DNA from 2 places in the Burkholderia sp. FW306-1C-G01B genome. Region 2 is predicted to be linked to the other one. Evidence: riboswitches for the same ligand, from Rfam matches in the RefSeq annotation. Region 2 holds a riboswitch; the other holds the start of a gene.
What was found. A riboswitch is a leader RNA that binds a small molecule or an ion and turns the genes downstream of it on or off. The one in region 2 is predicted to bind manganese.
Positions count from the first base shown of each region.

Region 1: it holds a riboswitch for manganese, as region 2 does, so the genes downstream of both, AC3WLY_RS02200 (calcium:cation antiporter family protein) here and AC3WLY_RS18130 (TMEM165/GDT1 family protein) in region 2, are expected to answer to the same signal.

Region 1 covers NZ_JBYSWZ010000001.1:486,765-494,293, reverse strand. The annotation lists gene AC3WLY_RS02210 (efflux RND transporter permease subunit) at 1-1,203, shown strand, start outside; gene AC3WLY_RS02205 (copper-binding protein) at 1,194-1,547, shown strand; gene AC3WLY_RS02200 (calcium:cation antiporter family protein) at 1,669-2,679, opposite strand; yybP-ykoY riboswitch at 2,753-2,929, opposite strand; gene AC3WLY_RS02195 (DUF1330 domain-containing protein) at 3,042-3,335, opposite strand; gene AC3WLY_RS02190 (MarR family winged helix-turn-helix transcriptional regulator) at 3,399-3,857, shown strand; gene AC3WLY_RS02185 (hypothetical protein) at 4,157-4,558, opposite strand; gene AC3WLY_RS02180 (hypothetical protein) at 4,571-4,705, opposite strand; partial or broken gene AC3WLY_RS02175 (IS5/IS1182 family transposase) at 4,726-4,942, shown strand; gene AC3WLY_RS02170 (hypothetical protein) at 5,088-6,017, shown strand; gene AC3WLY_RS02165 (EAL domain-containing protein) at 6,757-7,529, shown strand, end outside.
Region 2 covers NZ_JBYSWZ010000008.1:251,257-258,785, forward strand. The annotation lists gene guaD (guanine deaminase) at 172-1,491, shown strand; yybP-ykoY riboswitch at 1,643-1,780, shown strand; gene AC3WLY_RS18130 (TMEM165/GDT1 family protein) at 1,859-2,431, shown strand; gene AC3WLY_RS18135 (DUF4136 domain-containing protein) at 2,485-3,186, opposite strand; gene pepN (aminopeptidase N) at 3,373-6,066, shown strand; gene AC3WLY_RS18145 (class 1 fructose-bisphosphatase) at 6,346-7,359, shown strand.

The DNA of each region.
Region 1 (7,529 bases), on a different contig from region 2:
CGGCTCGACATGCTGTCCACCGGCATCAAGACGCCGGTCGGCGTGAAGATCTCCGGGCCGGACCTGAAGGAGATCGACGCGATCGCGACGCAGGTCGAGGCAGCTGTGAAGCACGTGCCGGGCGTCACGTCCGCGCTCGCGGAGCGGCTGAACGGCGGCCGCTACATCGACGTCGATATCGACCGGCTCGCCGCCGCGCGCTACGGGCTGTCGGTCGCCGATATCCAGTCGGTCGTGTCGTCGGCGGTCGGCGGCGACGATGTCGGCGAAGTGATCGCGGGGCGCGAGCGCTTTCCGATCAACATCCGCTATCCGCGCGAGATCCGCGATTCGCTCGAGAACCTGCGGCAACTGCCGGTCGTCACGGCACGCGGCGCGCAGATCCGCCTCGGCGATGTCGCGCGCATCGCGATCGCCGATGGTCCGCCGATGATCCGCAGCGAAAACGCGCGGCTGTCCGGCTACGTGTATGTCGACCTTCGCGGCACGGATCTGAGCACGGCGGTTCGCGCGATGCAGCAGGCCGTCGCGCAACAGGTCGCATTGCCGCCCGGCTATTCGATCGCGTGGTCGGGGCAGTTCGAGTATCTCGAACGCGCGGCGGCGACGCTGCGCACCGTCGTGCCGGTGACGCTCGTCGTGATCTTTCTGCTGCTGTTCCTCACGTTCGGCTCGGCGGCCGACGCGCTGCTGCTGATGTCGACGGTGCCGTTCGCACTGGTCGGCGGCTTCTGGCTCGTGTGGGCGCTCGGTCATGCGGTGTCCGTCGCGACGTCGGTGGGCTTCATCGCGCTGGCAGGCGTGGCCGCCGAGTTCGGCGTCGTGATGCTGCTTTACCTGAAGGGCGCGCTGGCGCGCCGGCTCGACGTCGGCGAACCGCTGACCGATGCTTTGCTGCTCGATGCGATTCGCGAAGGCGCGGTGCTGCGCGTGCGGCCGAAGGCGATGACGGTTGCCGTCGTGCTCGCCGGCCTCGTGCCGATCATGGTCGGGCACGGCGCCGGCTCCGAAGTCATGCAGCGCATCGCCGCGCCGATGGTCGGCGGCATGGTCACCGCGCCGCTGCTGTCGATGTTCGTCATTCCCGCCGCATGGCTTCTGCTTCAGCGCCGTCGTGTGCGAAGCGCGAGCGATGCGCGGCATTCCGATGCAGTTCCTCACGGCATGAACGTGCCATCCACCCAAACCGGAGAATCACGATGAAGAAACTGATTGCTACCACCGCTGCCGTTCTCGCGATCGGCGCTCTTGCAACGCCGGCCTTTGCCGCCGGCGACATGTCGGGCATGAAGATGTCGTCCGATGGCTCGGCCGAGTCGAATGCCGCGCTGACCGATGCCGAAGTGAAGAAGGTCGATGCCGCGACCGGCAAGGTCACGCTGAAGCACGGCGCGCTCGACAACGTCGGGATGCCGCCGATGACGATGGCGTTCAAGGCGAAGGACGCGGCCATGCTCGCGCAGGTGCATGTGGGCGACAAGGTCAAGGTCCGGATCGAGAACGTCAACGGCACGATGACGATCGTCAAGCTGGTGAAGGCATCCTGATCGTCCGGGTGCGGGTGTTGCTTTCGCCAGCATCCGTGCAACGATGCACACCGCGCCGGCGCGGCGGTCGTTGCCGCGTCCGCGCGTGTGCGCGTATCGGGCAATGCGCCCGATTCCGGCGTCAGCGCGCCAGCGTCAGGAACAGATACACCACATAACCCGCGCCGTTCGCCAGCAACGCCCAGATCGCGAGCCCGCGCGGGCGGGCATTGACGCGCAGCCACGCCGCCGCCGCGAGCGTAATGATCACGCCGGTCAGCACTTCGAGGCGCGGTTCCCACGGCGTCAGCATGATGCCGATCGCCGGCAGCAACGTGCCCTGGAACACCATCGCGCCGGTGATGTTGCCGAACGCGAGCGTATCCTTCTTGCGGCGGATCCACAGCACGCTGTTGACCTTCTCTGGCAATTCCGTGGCAATCGGCACGATGATCAGCGACAGCAGCAGCGCCGATATACCGAGCACGTGCGACACGCCCTCCACGCCGTGAATGAAGCCCTTCGCACCGCCGACCAGCAGCGCGACGCCGAGCAGCAACTGCAGCGCGATGGTCGCCAGGTTGGTCGGCAGGCCCGTGCGCGCCAGGAACATCGTATGCGGCGCCTCGGTGCCGTGCCCGGCATCGACGAGCTGGTTCGACGCGCGGAACGTCATCACGACGTACATCGCGTAGATGCCGACCAGCATCGCGGAAAGCAGCGCGCGCACGGCCCAGTCGTGATGCGGGACGAACATCGCCGCGGTCGCCAGCGAGAACGCGGCCAGGAAGTAGTTCATGTCGCGCACGAAACCCGTGCGTTCGGGCGCGATCGTGCCGCGCAGGCCGCGCGAGCGGATCACGGCGAGCGTCATCAGGAAGGTGGTGAGCGTCGCGAGCATCAGCGGCGCGCCGAGAATCGCGCCGACGCCGATTTCCTCGTTCACCGCCTGGTTCGCCGTGCCGCCGGCCAGCGCGAGCAGCGGCACCATCGTTTCGGGCAGCGCGGTGCCGACGGCCGCGAACAGCGAACCGGTCACGCCTTCGGAAATCTTCAGACGTTCGCCGAGATGTTCGAGCGCATTGGTGAAGAGTTCGGCGGCCACGAGGATCACGATCAGCATGAACGCCAGTTCGACGAACATGAAAGTCATGCGGCACCTCCGCAGGCTGGTGCGTAGCGGGCGATGGGGCGCGGGGGAACGGCTGGGAGGAACATGGGGACTCCGTGGTCGGACGCTGACGAACCATGGCACATCCGCCGACGTCCGACCAGGAACGACGCGATGTGCCCATGGTCTCGCCAGACCGAATCGGCCGAACGCGCCACGGCCGAAAGCCGAGTGTGTTGACGCGTTCGCTTTCCGCGGGGCGGAAAGCAGGCTACTCCCCAAAGACGAAGAGCAGTCTAGCGGAGCGGATTTCTTTCGACAAGCCTTCGTTTCGAAAGAATGGTTTTTCGCGGATGTCGCGGTTCGACCCAATCTGGACCGTCACGCCTTCCGAAAGCGGTCACTCACGAGTGCGTTTCGACTATGAACATCCGCGCTTGCTGGGCTTCCCGACGTTCGGCCTTGATCGGCGCATACCTCTCGGAATTGTAGAAGGCCAGCGCCTGGGCGAGAGTCGGAAACTCAAACACGCCGGCCATCGGCAGCGGCGCCTCATCCCCCTCTAGAATCTGCGCAACAGGACCGAAATGCAGGATCTTCCCGCCCGCCTCTGTTAGCGCCGCCTGAAAACGTGGGGCGAGCGCGGCCTGCTTGGCGGAGTCGATGACGCGTAGGTTGACGTGTACGTATGCTGGCATTGTGCCCTCACTAATAATGCATATACATTATTATGCAAGGATAGTGCTGTCAACGAGGTAGACGTGAACGGTTTTGATCCAGAATCTTTGAAAGACGTCGCAGCGGAGTGTCCGGGCTTCCAGGCTCGTGCAACGGCGCGTGCACTAACGCGCTACTACAATGCCTGTTTCAAGCCGCTCGGGCTGACGGCCGAGCAATTCAGCCTCTTGGTTGGGATCGGTGCGGCCGAAGGGGCGACGCTCGTCGAGCTTGCCGATAGTGCCGGGGTCGATCCGACTACCCTCAGCCGGAATGTTCAGAATCTGGAGAGCAGAGATTTGGTCAGCGCGACAGGCGGACGTGGTCGCGCTGGAAAGCGGCTGGTTCTGACGACATCGGGGCGTCAACTCATGGTCGACGCGTTCCCGGTGTGGAATTGGGCCAAGGCGGAACTCGCCCGTCGGATGGGCGATGAACAACTTCGTTCGGCAAGGAAGGCAATGGCGAAGCTGGCCAAGGCCGCAGAATCCTCGTCGACATAACATGACCCTGGAGCGACGAGGCTCGAGACAATATCGGAAAGGCTAATCAACGTGCGACGATCCCGGATTGTGCACTGCGTGGGGCACTGTTTTTGTCCGAAATAGACGCCACCCACGACCGCTATGGAGAACATTTTGCGCTTTACGGCTATGACCGCTCGTGGCCGCACCCTGACGCTGGGGCATGTAACGGCCGCGAACTCCCGTTGTCCATACGCAGTCGCCCAATCATGAAGCGTAGCCACACCGGGGAGCCTCTTTCCGCTCGGCCAGGAGGGTTCAGAAAGTCACCGGATAAGCTATCCGAAAACTCGGGCCCATACCGCCCGAAGGCGTCGCGCGCGGTCTTCGAAAAGATATGAGGCCACCAGCGTCAAGAGACCTGAAATTGCACCCGTCAAGATGTGCTCGACATAGGGGATACGGTAGTGACTCGTATGCGAGTAGGCGTCGCCTAGCGTTGTCAGGAAGCCAACGACCAGCGCATTGCCGTATCGATGCTCGTAGAGTTTCGCCGCAGGCGTGAAAGTCAAAAGTACAGCCAGGAGCCCGGTAAGCAGACCTGTATGAAATGCAATCGTCCAGTGGGCAACGCTCGTAATACTGCCCCAGCTCCCCGGCATGCAGGTCATACATGCACTGGTCGGCTGCCAGAAACGCTGGATAAATAGCCTGGCACGGTGCTTCCAATCAGCTGACATGATGCATTCCCATCAATCAATGCCGTTGTCACGGCCGACGCCACCACACGTATCGTTGAAGCGGTTTCCAAACCCTTTAACGAGCTTGCCGCCCTCGTCACGGATGGTTGGCGGTGCGCCGCAGAGGCCGAGCAATGACTTGGACATGGGGGAATACTACTCCACGATTGCGCGGCCACCCGCTGCACGGAACCGCGTTTGGCCTACGCCGATCGCGGCTAAGACTTCGAGCGACATCGACGAGCGTTGCTCAATCGCGGTATCGAGCCGGTGATCGCGAGGTACCGTACCGGCATTCACGGCGCGTTCCTCGAACTCGGCTGCGGCCTGATCTGCTGGAATACCGTTCACCGGGCCGGCCGATCTTTACGGGACCGTCTCTAAGGACACAAATACCTATCGTGCCCAACTGTCGTAAATGACAGTTACCCACTTTAGTGATTGGGAATAACGTCCGTTCATCCATTAAATGCTGGCGTATGGATACGACGAACATAAAGAGCCAGTGCTTAGTAGGTGGAGGAGATAGATGAGAAAGATGCTGTATCGGCTTGCTTTCGTCGCGACATTTATCTGGGCCGCTTCGGTCAACGCCGCCGAGGTGCTAAGCGCCGCAACCGCCCACACGGCGCGCGACATGTGGCATCAATACATGGATACGCACGGAGACTGCGGCAGCAATACCGCTCCCGTATTTTTATGCACCGGTATCATCATTCGCGAAACCGTACCGGGGCCAGGCTATTATTCGTGGCAACCTTCTCCTGAAGACGTGGCAACCGGTCGCGTCTCGTTTTCCTATCTTCGCAAAGACGCAAAATTCGGCGGATTCAAGAACGGCGGCTCGAACGGCTTCACGCTGTTTCCGGTTCTCGGCCCGTACAAGGGGCCGGCGGATAAAACGAAGCTCGAGGTACTGTGCGCTTTTCCCATGGACGGCTGGACCGACCGCCGATCGACGGACCATGGGTGCGGACCGACGCAGACGTTTCCTGCGCAGAGCGTCCTTTGTCAGCAGCAAGGAATCGTTACCGCTGAAGCATGGTTGAACGATTGGAACGCGGCGCCTGCAGGAAGTAATAGAAACCTTTATCAATGCGGTTTCGATGTGCGGCACGGTTCACCCTTTGGTGATACAACTGGCGCATTTAACCAGTTGATCAGGGCAATGCAACTACTGGGCGAGACCGAGTTCCGCGACCACAATGAGCTCGTGATCGCCGCGTGGCCGGCAAACCTCAATCCCGCAGAGCTACCGATTCAATCGTTCTTCTATGTGGCGAACGGTTCGGAGCCCGGTGGCCAAGCGCTCGCGAATGCGCAAAAGGATCAGAAAGACTATTACAACGTCACCAACGGCGGCTTCGTCCCGATCGTCCGTATCACCCCGCCGCAGTCGATGAGTGACGACTACGATTTTCATTTCAAACCGGAAGATCAAGCCGTTCCGATTCCGTAAGTCGGCTCACGGGCAGGCGAGGTAACCATGCGTGGGGCCCGCCCGCCGCAGCGCGATTCGAAACAGGCATGCGGCGTGGGTTCTTCTCGCGCTGCGGCCTGGTGACGGTAGTAACGACTCGATCAGTGTCGGCAATTCATCGTCGATGACGAGCTTGCCCATCTCCACGATCCCGGTTGCTCCAATGCCTGGGGCGAACCGCTCGCCGCGAAAGTTGACAGCTTCACTGGGCCTTTTTGAAACCGTCTCTGAACTGGCCGGCAAGCGCTCTCCCGCCCGATCTATATTCTCGCCTCGATCGCCCAGACTTCCCGGCAGTCGCCGACGGCGTCGATCCCGCCGCGAGCGGGATCGGCGGAGCATGCGATGTCGATCCGAACACGATGGCACGTGTCACCCTGCCCGCAGCCGCTCGACTTGCCGCCGCGCAACCCGGATGTCGTCCTGGCACTCAACTCTTGTCCGAATCTGCCGTTAACTCAGGGCGGCTGCCCCTGAGAGGGCGGTGCGCCGGCGTGTGGATTCGCCGGACAAGGGGGCGTCGGCCGTGGTCTCGGGGTCAAAGTGCCGCGCGCGTCGCCACGACGCCTCAAGCGATGGGTCGATTCCCCGTTTGCGAGTTCGATGAGTACGCAACCATTCGGGGCAAGTGAGATCGTATCTTGCCTGCCGCCGCGGGCGAGCCCGAAGGTTGCCGGATCGACGTGCGCCGGCGAGGATTTTTCGTCTTGGTTAGAGAATGTATCCGAACAGCTACGATGTTCCGATTGCGCGCCTCGTTGCGCGTCAGATTCTGTCCTGCGCGCCCGCCACGCCGGTGCGGGAGGTCGCGCGACGCATGTTCGCCGAACGTTGCAGCTCGATCGTCGTGATGCAGGATGAAGAGGTCGTCGGGATCTGGACCGAGCATGATGCACTGTCGGCCGGCGACGATCCGCGCGAACTCGATAGGCCGGTCAGCGAGGTGATGAGTCATCCGGTGCTGACGCTCGAGGCCGATACGCCGCTGGGTGAAGCCGCGATGAAGTTCAAGCAGTCGGGCGTGCGGCACTTCGTGGTGGTCCGGGATGGCGCCGCGATCGGCGTGCTGACGCAGACCGACGTCGTCGTGAACCAGGGGCCGGAATTTTTCCTGCACCTGAAGCCGATCGAATCGATCTGCGTCCATCCGCCCGTTGTGGTGCCCGAGCGGGTCGCACTGCACGAAGTCATCGCGCGGATGCGCGCGCAACGGCTCGATGCGATCCTCGTCAGCTACGACGACGGCGAGCATGGCATCCTGACCGAACGGGACATCGTCCGGCTCTTGGCGGACGGCGGGGCCCAAGGTGTGGTCGGGGCCTATGCGAGCAAGCCGCTGCAGATGCTGACCGCCAAGCAGAGCCTGTATGCGGCGCAGCGCTTCATGACCGAGCACAATATGCGGCATGTTGGCATCCAGGACGAGGATGGCAGGCTGACCGGGCTGCTCTGTTTCGCGGATGTGCTGCAGAGCATCGAGCACGAATACGC
Region 2 (7,529 bases):
GGCCGCCACGAACGCCTGCGCAATCGCATCCGGACGCCCCGCACGCAGTGTGTCACGGCGACTCGCGAAGCGCCGCCCAGCAGCCGCGCGGGCGGCGCCGTCCATGCCGTCGCCCGCGCGGCGTCGATCGCTTTCTTCTGTTCGCCTTACCTTGATGCAGGACCATTCGTCATGACGCAAACCGCTTTTCGTTCCCAACTGCTGACCTTCAACGGCGACCCGGCTAAATCGAGCCAGGCCGCGAACTACGAGACCGACGGCCTCCTGATCGTCGACGACGGCAAGGTTGTCGCGGCCGGCCCGTATGCGCAGCTCGCCTCGACGCTCGCGCGCGACGCGATCGTCCATGACCTGCGCGACAAGCTGATCGTGCCCGGCTTCATCGACACGCACATCCACTATCCGCAGACGGACATGATCGCGTCGCCGGCGCCGGGCCTGCTGCCGTGGCTCGACAAGTACACGTTCCCGACCGAGCGCCAGTTCGGCGACCCCGAGCATGCGCGCGAAGTCGCCGACTTCTTCGTCGACGAACTGCTTGCCTGCGGCACGACGAGCGCGCTCGTCTACTGCACGGTGCACAAGCAGTCGGCCGACGCGCTGTTCGCGGCGAGCGACGCGAGCGACCTGCGGATGATCGCGGGCAAGGTGCTGATGGACCGCAACTGCCCCGAATTCCTGCGCGACACCGCGCAATCGGGTTACGACGACAGCGCCGAGCTGATCGACCGCTGGCACGGCAAGGGCCGCCAGATGTACGCGCTCACGCCGCGCTTCGCGCCGACGTCGACCGAGGCGCAGCTCGAAGCGTGCGGCGAACTCGCGCGCCGCCATCCGGACGTGTTCGTGCAGAGCCACGTCGCGGAAAACGTCGACGAGGTGAAATGGGTGGCCGAGCTGTTCCCCGGCCATCGCAGCTATCTCGACATCTACGATCGCTACGGGCTGCTGCGGCCGCGCGCGGTGTACGGCCACTGCATCCACCTCGACGACGAGGACCGCCGCCGGATGGCCGAGACGCGCACCGTCGTGGCACACTGCCCGACGTCGAACTTCTTCCTCGGCAGCGGGCTGTTCGATTTCGACAAGGCCGGCGAATACGACGTGCCCGTCACGCTCGCCACCGACGTCGGCGGCGGCACGTCGTTCTCGATGCTGCAAACGATGAACGAAGCGCACAAGGTCGCGCGGCTGTCGGGCCACCACCTGAGCGCGACGCGGATGTTCTGGCTCGCGACGGCCGGCGCCGCGCAGGCGCTCGACCTTGCCGACACGGTCGGCACGCTCGCGCCGCGCACCGAGGCCGACTTCGTCGTGCTCGATCCGCAGGCCACGCCGCTGCTCGCGCGCCGCACGAAGCGCGCGGATTCGCTCGAGGAGCTGCTGTTCGCATTGGCGCTGCTCGGCGACGACCGCGCGGTGTACCGCACCTATGCGGCGGGCAAGCTCGTCCACGAACGCGGCGCGGCCCGCCGCGCGGCCGCAGCGTAACTGCCCGCCGGGCTTCCGTCCCGGCATGCGCGGCGACGCATCCACCACCGCGCATGCCGGGTAGCCGAAGGCGCCACGCGCCGATCGTGTCCCAGTGCGCCTCGCAACCCTACCCGGCCGCATTCCCGCGCGCGACACACCGTGCTAGAATTCGCCGCTCATTGGGGAGTAGCCGCTCCGCTCGATGCCTCGCGCCCCCGGCGCGCATCGTGACGGAGGCGTCCGTCAACAGACTTGGCCGTTCGGCCATGGCGGACGCAGCCACCTAGGCCTGGCGAGACCGATGGTTCACAGTGCGCCGCATCAGGGCCCGGCGCGCCGTGGATCGTCGCTCGCACGCACAACATCGGCCCGCGGAACCCCATACGTGTCCCAAGCCTTCCTGATTTCCACCGGCGCCGTCGCCCTCGCTGAAATCGGCGACAAGACCCAACTGCTTTCCCTCGTGCTGGCCGCGCGCTATCGCAAGCCGGTGCCGATCATCCTCGGCGTGCTCGTCGCGACGCTCGTGAACCACGGTTTCGCCGGCGCGCTCGGCGAATGGCTCGGCGCGCTCGTCACGCCGTCGATCATGCGCTGGGCGCTTGCGTTCTCGTTCATCGCGATGGGGTTGTGGATCCTCGTGCCGGACAAGCTCGACGCCGACGAAGCCAATGCCAACCGTTCGCGGCTCGGCGTGTTCGGCGCGACCCTCGTCGCGTTCTTCCTCGCGGAAATGGGCGACAAGACGCAGATCGCGACCGTCGCGCTGGCCGCGCGTTTCCAGGACTACATCGGCGTCGTGGCCGGCACGACGTTCGGGATGATGCTCGCGAACGTGCCGGCGATCCTGCTCGGCGACCGCTTCGCGCACCGCCTGCCGACGAAGCTCGTGCACGGGATCGCGGCCGTGCTGTTCGTCGTGCTCGGCGCGCTGGCGCTGCTGGGCGTCGGGGTCTGACGCACGGAAGTGGCCGGCGCGGCCGGGCGGGCCGCGCCGTTGCTGACGCAGCGCTACTTCGCGACCGCCGCGCCCGAAGCCGGCGCAGCCGGCACCGCACGCTCGTTGGCGGCCGGCGCCGCCGGGCCGCCGCGCTTGTCGACCGGCAGCCGGACCGAGCGGACCGCGCCGTTCGACAGCGGGAAATCGGCGAGCGCGCTGCGCGCAAGGAACGGCATCGCGTACAGCAGCGTACCGTTGTCGCCGGTCGTGCGCGCGGACACGTTGTAGACCTCCTTGCCCGTCGCGCGCTCGGTGATGCGGATGCCGAGCGTGTAGTCGAACACCTGGTACGTCTGCGCGACGTAGCCGGCCGGCATCGGCCCCCAGGGCCCCCACGGGCCCCACGGCCCGCGCCGCCAGTACGGCCCCGGCCCGACGAACCAGGGATCGTAGTAGACGGGTTGCGGCACCGTCACGAGATCGCTGCCGACCGCATAGGTCAGCCCGACGAGATACCGCGCCTGCGCCTGCGGCACCTGCCGGAACGCATACGCGGACAGCTCGCTCGCGACGATCGGCTCGTAGGTCGATTGCTCGATGCTGTTCTTCTGCGCCTCGGTGCGCGTAAACGCATAGGTGCGTGTCGCGTCGCTGCCGCTCCAGTCGGAGAAGGCCGTGACCTGGGTCGTCACGTAGCTGGTGCAGCCCGTCAGCAGCGCCACGCACAGCGCCGCCGCCCAGCCCGCACCGCGAAAAATCCATTCGCGTTTCATGTTGATCCTCGTCGATCCGTCACCCGTTCGTCGCACCGCGCGAACCGGACGGGATGCCGATAATACGCGGACTGCCGGAACCGGTAAAAAGTTCGCGCGGCACGCAGCCGCAAGCCTTTGTACAATGGCCCGGTTCGCCCGGCCCGTGCCGCGGGCCCGTCCCCCACTCCACCGATCTCGACGACCATGTCCGACAACGCCTCCTCCACCGTGATCCGCCGCGCCGACTACACGCCGCCGGCCTTCCTCATCGATTCCGTCGCGCTCGAATTCGATCTCGCGCCGGCTCGCACGATCGTCAGGAATACGATGCGCGTGCGCCGCAATCCGGACGCCGCGCCCGCGCCGCACCTGGAGTTGATGGGCGAAGCGCTCGAATTCCTCGACGCACGGCTGGATGGTGCGCCGTTTGGCGCCGTGCGCGCGCACGAGCACGGGCTGACCGTCGAGAACGTCCCCGACGCATTCGAGCTGACGCTCGAAAGCGCATGCGCGCCCGACCAGAATACGACGTTGTCGGGCCTGTATGTGTCGAGCGGCAACTTCTTCACGCAATGCGAAGCCGAGGGCTTTCGCCGCATCACCTACTTCCTCGACCGCCCCGACGTGATGGCCTCGTACACGGTCACGCTGCGCGCCGACAAGGCCGCGTACCCGGTGCTGCTGTCGAACGGCAACCTCGTCGATTCGGGCGATCTGCCCGACGGCCGCCACTTCGCGAAATGGGAAGACCCGTTCCGCAAGCCCAGCTACCTGTTCGCGCTCGTCGCGGGCAAGCTCGTCGCGATCGAGGAAAAGATCACGACCGGCTCGGGCAAGGAAAAACTGCTGCAGGTGTGGGTCGAGCCGGCCGATCTCGACAAGACGCGTCACGCGATGGATTCGCTGATCCACTCGATCCGCTGGGACGAAAGGCGCTTCGGCCTCGAGCTCGATCTCGATCGCTTCATGATCGTCGCGGTCGGCGACTTCAACATGGGCGCAATGGAAAACAAGGGGCTCAACATCTTCAACACGAAGTACGTGCTGGCGAACCCCGAGACCGCGACCGACACCGACTTCGCGAACATCGAATCGGTGGTCGGCCACGAGTACTTCCACAACTGGACGGGCAACCGCGTGACCTGCCGCGACTGGTTCCAGCTGAGCCTGAAGGAAGGCCTGACGGTATTCCGCGACCAGGAATTCTCGGCCGACATGGCCGCGGGCGACGACGTCGACTCGGCGGCCCGCGCGGTCAAGCGCATCGAGGACGTGCGCGTGCTGCGCCAGCTGCAGTTCGCCGAGGACGCGGGCCCGATGGCGCACCCGGTGCGCCCGGAGAGCTACGTCGAGATCAACAACTTCTACACGATGACCGTCTACGAGAAAGGCTCGGAAGTCGTGCGGATGTACCAGACGCTGTTCGGCCGCGACGGCTTCCGCAAGGGGATGGATCTCTACTTCAAGCGCCACGACGGCCATGCGGTGACCTGCGACGACTTCCGTCACGCGATGGCCGACGCGAACGGGCGCGACCTCGCGCAGTTCGAGCGCTGGTACAGCCAGGCCGGCACGCCGCGCGTGTCGGTGCGCACCGCGTACGATGCGGCCGCGCGCCGCCATACGGTCACGCTCGCGCAGGGCTACGGCGACGCGTCGCCGGCCGCGCGCGAAACGCAGCAGGGGCCGCTCCTGATTCCGTTCGCGATCGGCCTGATCGGCCGCGACGGGCGCGACCTGCCGCTGCGCCTCGACGGCGAAGCCGCCGCATCGGGCACGACGCGCGTGCTCGATTTCACTGAAACCGAGCAGACCTTCACGTTCGTCGACGTGCCGGAAGCGCCGCTGCCGTCGCTGCTGCGCAACTTCTCGTCGCCGGTGATCGTCGAGTACGACTACAGCGACGACGATCTCGCGTTCCTGCTCGCGCACGACAGCGACCCGTTCAACCGCTGGGAGGCCGGCCAGCGCCTCGCGACGCGCGCGCTGCTGACGCTCGCGTCGCGCGCTGCCGCGAACGAGCCGCTCACGCTCGGCGAGAACTTCGTCGCCGCGTTCCGCCGCGTGCTGACCGATGAAAGCCTGTCGCCGGCGTTCCGCGAACTCGCGCTGACGCTGCCGTCGGAAACCTATCTCGCCGACCAGATGGCCGAGGCCGATCCGGCCGCCGTGCATCGTGCGCGCCAGTTCGTGCGCCGCCAGCTCGCGACCGCGCTGCGCGCCGACTGGCTCGCCGCGTACGAGCAGCACCAGACGCCCGGCGCCTACGAGCCGACGCCGGAAGCCTCGGGCCGCCGCGCGCTGAAGAACCTCGCGCTAGCGTATCTCGCCGAACTCGACGATCCGGCCGATGCCGTGCGCCTCGCCACGGCCCAGTACGACGCGGCGAACAACATGACCGATCGCGCGGCCGCGCTCGGCGCGCTGCTGTCCGCCGCGGCCGCGGGTGCGGACGAGCCGGCCGAGCATGCGCTCGACGATTTCTACCGTCGCTTCGAGAAGGAAGCGCTCGTGATCGACAAGTGGTTCGCGATGCAGGCGGCGCAACGCGGCACACCCGCGCAGCCGACGCTCGCGAAGGTTCGCAAGCTGCTCGCGCACCCCGCGTTCAACCTGAAGAATCCGAACCGCGCACGCTCGCTGATTTTCAGCTTCTGCGCGGCCAACCCCGCGCAATTCCATGCGGCGGACGGCTCGGGTTACGCGTTCTGGGCCGAACAGGTGCTCGCGCTCGACGCGATCAACCCGCAGGTCGCGGCGCGCCTCGCGCGCTCGCTCGAACTGTGGCGTCGCTTCACGCCCGCGCTGCGCGACCGGATGCGCTCAGCGCTCGAGCAGGTTGCCGCCGGCGCGAAATCGCGCGACGTGCGCGAGATCGTCGAGAAGGCGCTCGCCTGACGCAAGTGACCGCATCGCGCCCGCGCGATAAAGCCGGTGCCGCGTAACGCGGCGCCGGCTTTTTCATTGCGCGAGTGCGGCTGGAACCGAGCGGAATCGCGGGGTCTGACCGCGCGGTTTGCCGCCGCGGCGATGTGCGCTCCGCCCGTCGCCGACGCCGGAAACCGGGCCGATCCGGCCGCCCGGCCTTGTAACCGGACGAAAAAAGCCGGCGGCACGCGAGGCGCGACGGGTAAAATTGCGGCAATTCAAGGATTCTTTGGCCTTTCGGAGTCTGTCATGTCCATTGCCCGCCGCACCACGCTGTCGAAGTTCCTGATCGAACAGCAACGTGAGACCAACAACCTCCCCGCCGACCTGCGCCTGCTGATCGAAGTCGTCGCCCGCGCGTGCAAGGCGATCAGCTACAACGTGTCGAAGGGCGCGCTCGGCGAAGCGCTCGGTACCGCCGGCAGCGAGAACGTCCAGGGCGAAGTGCAGAAGAAGCTCGACATCCTGTCGAACGAGATCCTGCTCGACGCGAACGAATGGGGCGGCAACCTCGCCGCGATGGCGTCGGAAGAAATGGAAACGTTCTTCCCGATCCCCGCGAACTACCCGCGCGGCGAATACCTGCTCGTGTTCGATCCGCTCGACGGCTCGTCGAACATCGACGTGAACGTGTCGATCGGCACGATCTTCTCGGTGTTGCGCTGCCCGGACGGCAAGCTGGCCACCGAGGAATCGTTCCTGCAGCCCGGCACGCAGCAGGTCGCGGCCGGCTACGCCGTCTACGGTCCGCAAACGGTGTTCGTGCTGACGACCGGCAACGGCGTGAACTGCTTCACGCTCGACCGAGAAGTCGGCTCGTGGGTGCTCACGCAGAGCAACATGCAGATCCCGGCCGACACGCGCGAATACGCGATCAACGCATCGAACGCGCGCCACTGGTACGACCCGGTCAAGCGCTATGTCGACGAGCTGAACGCCGGCAAGGACGGCCCGCGCGGCGACAACTTCAACATGCGCTGGATCGCATCGATGGTCGCCGACGTGCACCGGATCCTGAACCGCGGCGGCATCTTCATGTACCCGGCCGACAAGCGCACGCCCGATCGCCCGGGCAAGCTGCGCCTGATGTACGAAGCGAATCCGATGTCGTTCATCGTCGAACAGGCAGGCGGCGCCGCGACGACCGGCACGCAGCGCATCATGGAAGTCCAGCCGACGGGCCTGCACCAGCGCGTGCCCGTGTTCCTCGGGTCGAAGAACGAAGTCGAGCGCGTCACCGGCTATCACGACGAAGCCGAATAATTTGCACTGCAGCACTGGACGGAGATGCGCGACGCAAGTACAATCGCGCCTCGCGATGTGGCCCTGACCGGCCGCATTGCAGTGAAGTGAAAGCGGGAAGTCCGCCGGATCGATGGTTTCGCGAAGCAGCAGCAGTAGCAAGCTGAAAAAAATTCGCAAAACCTATTGCC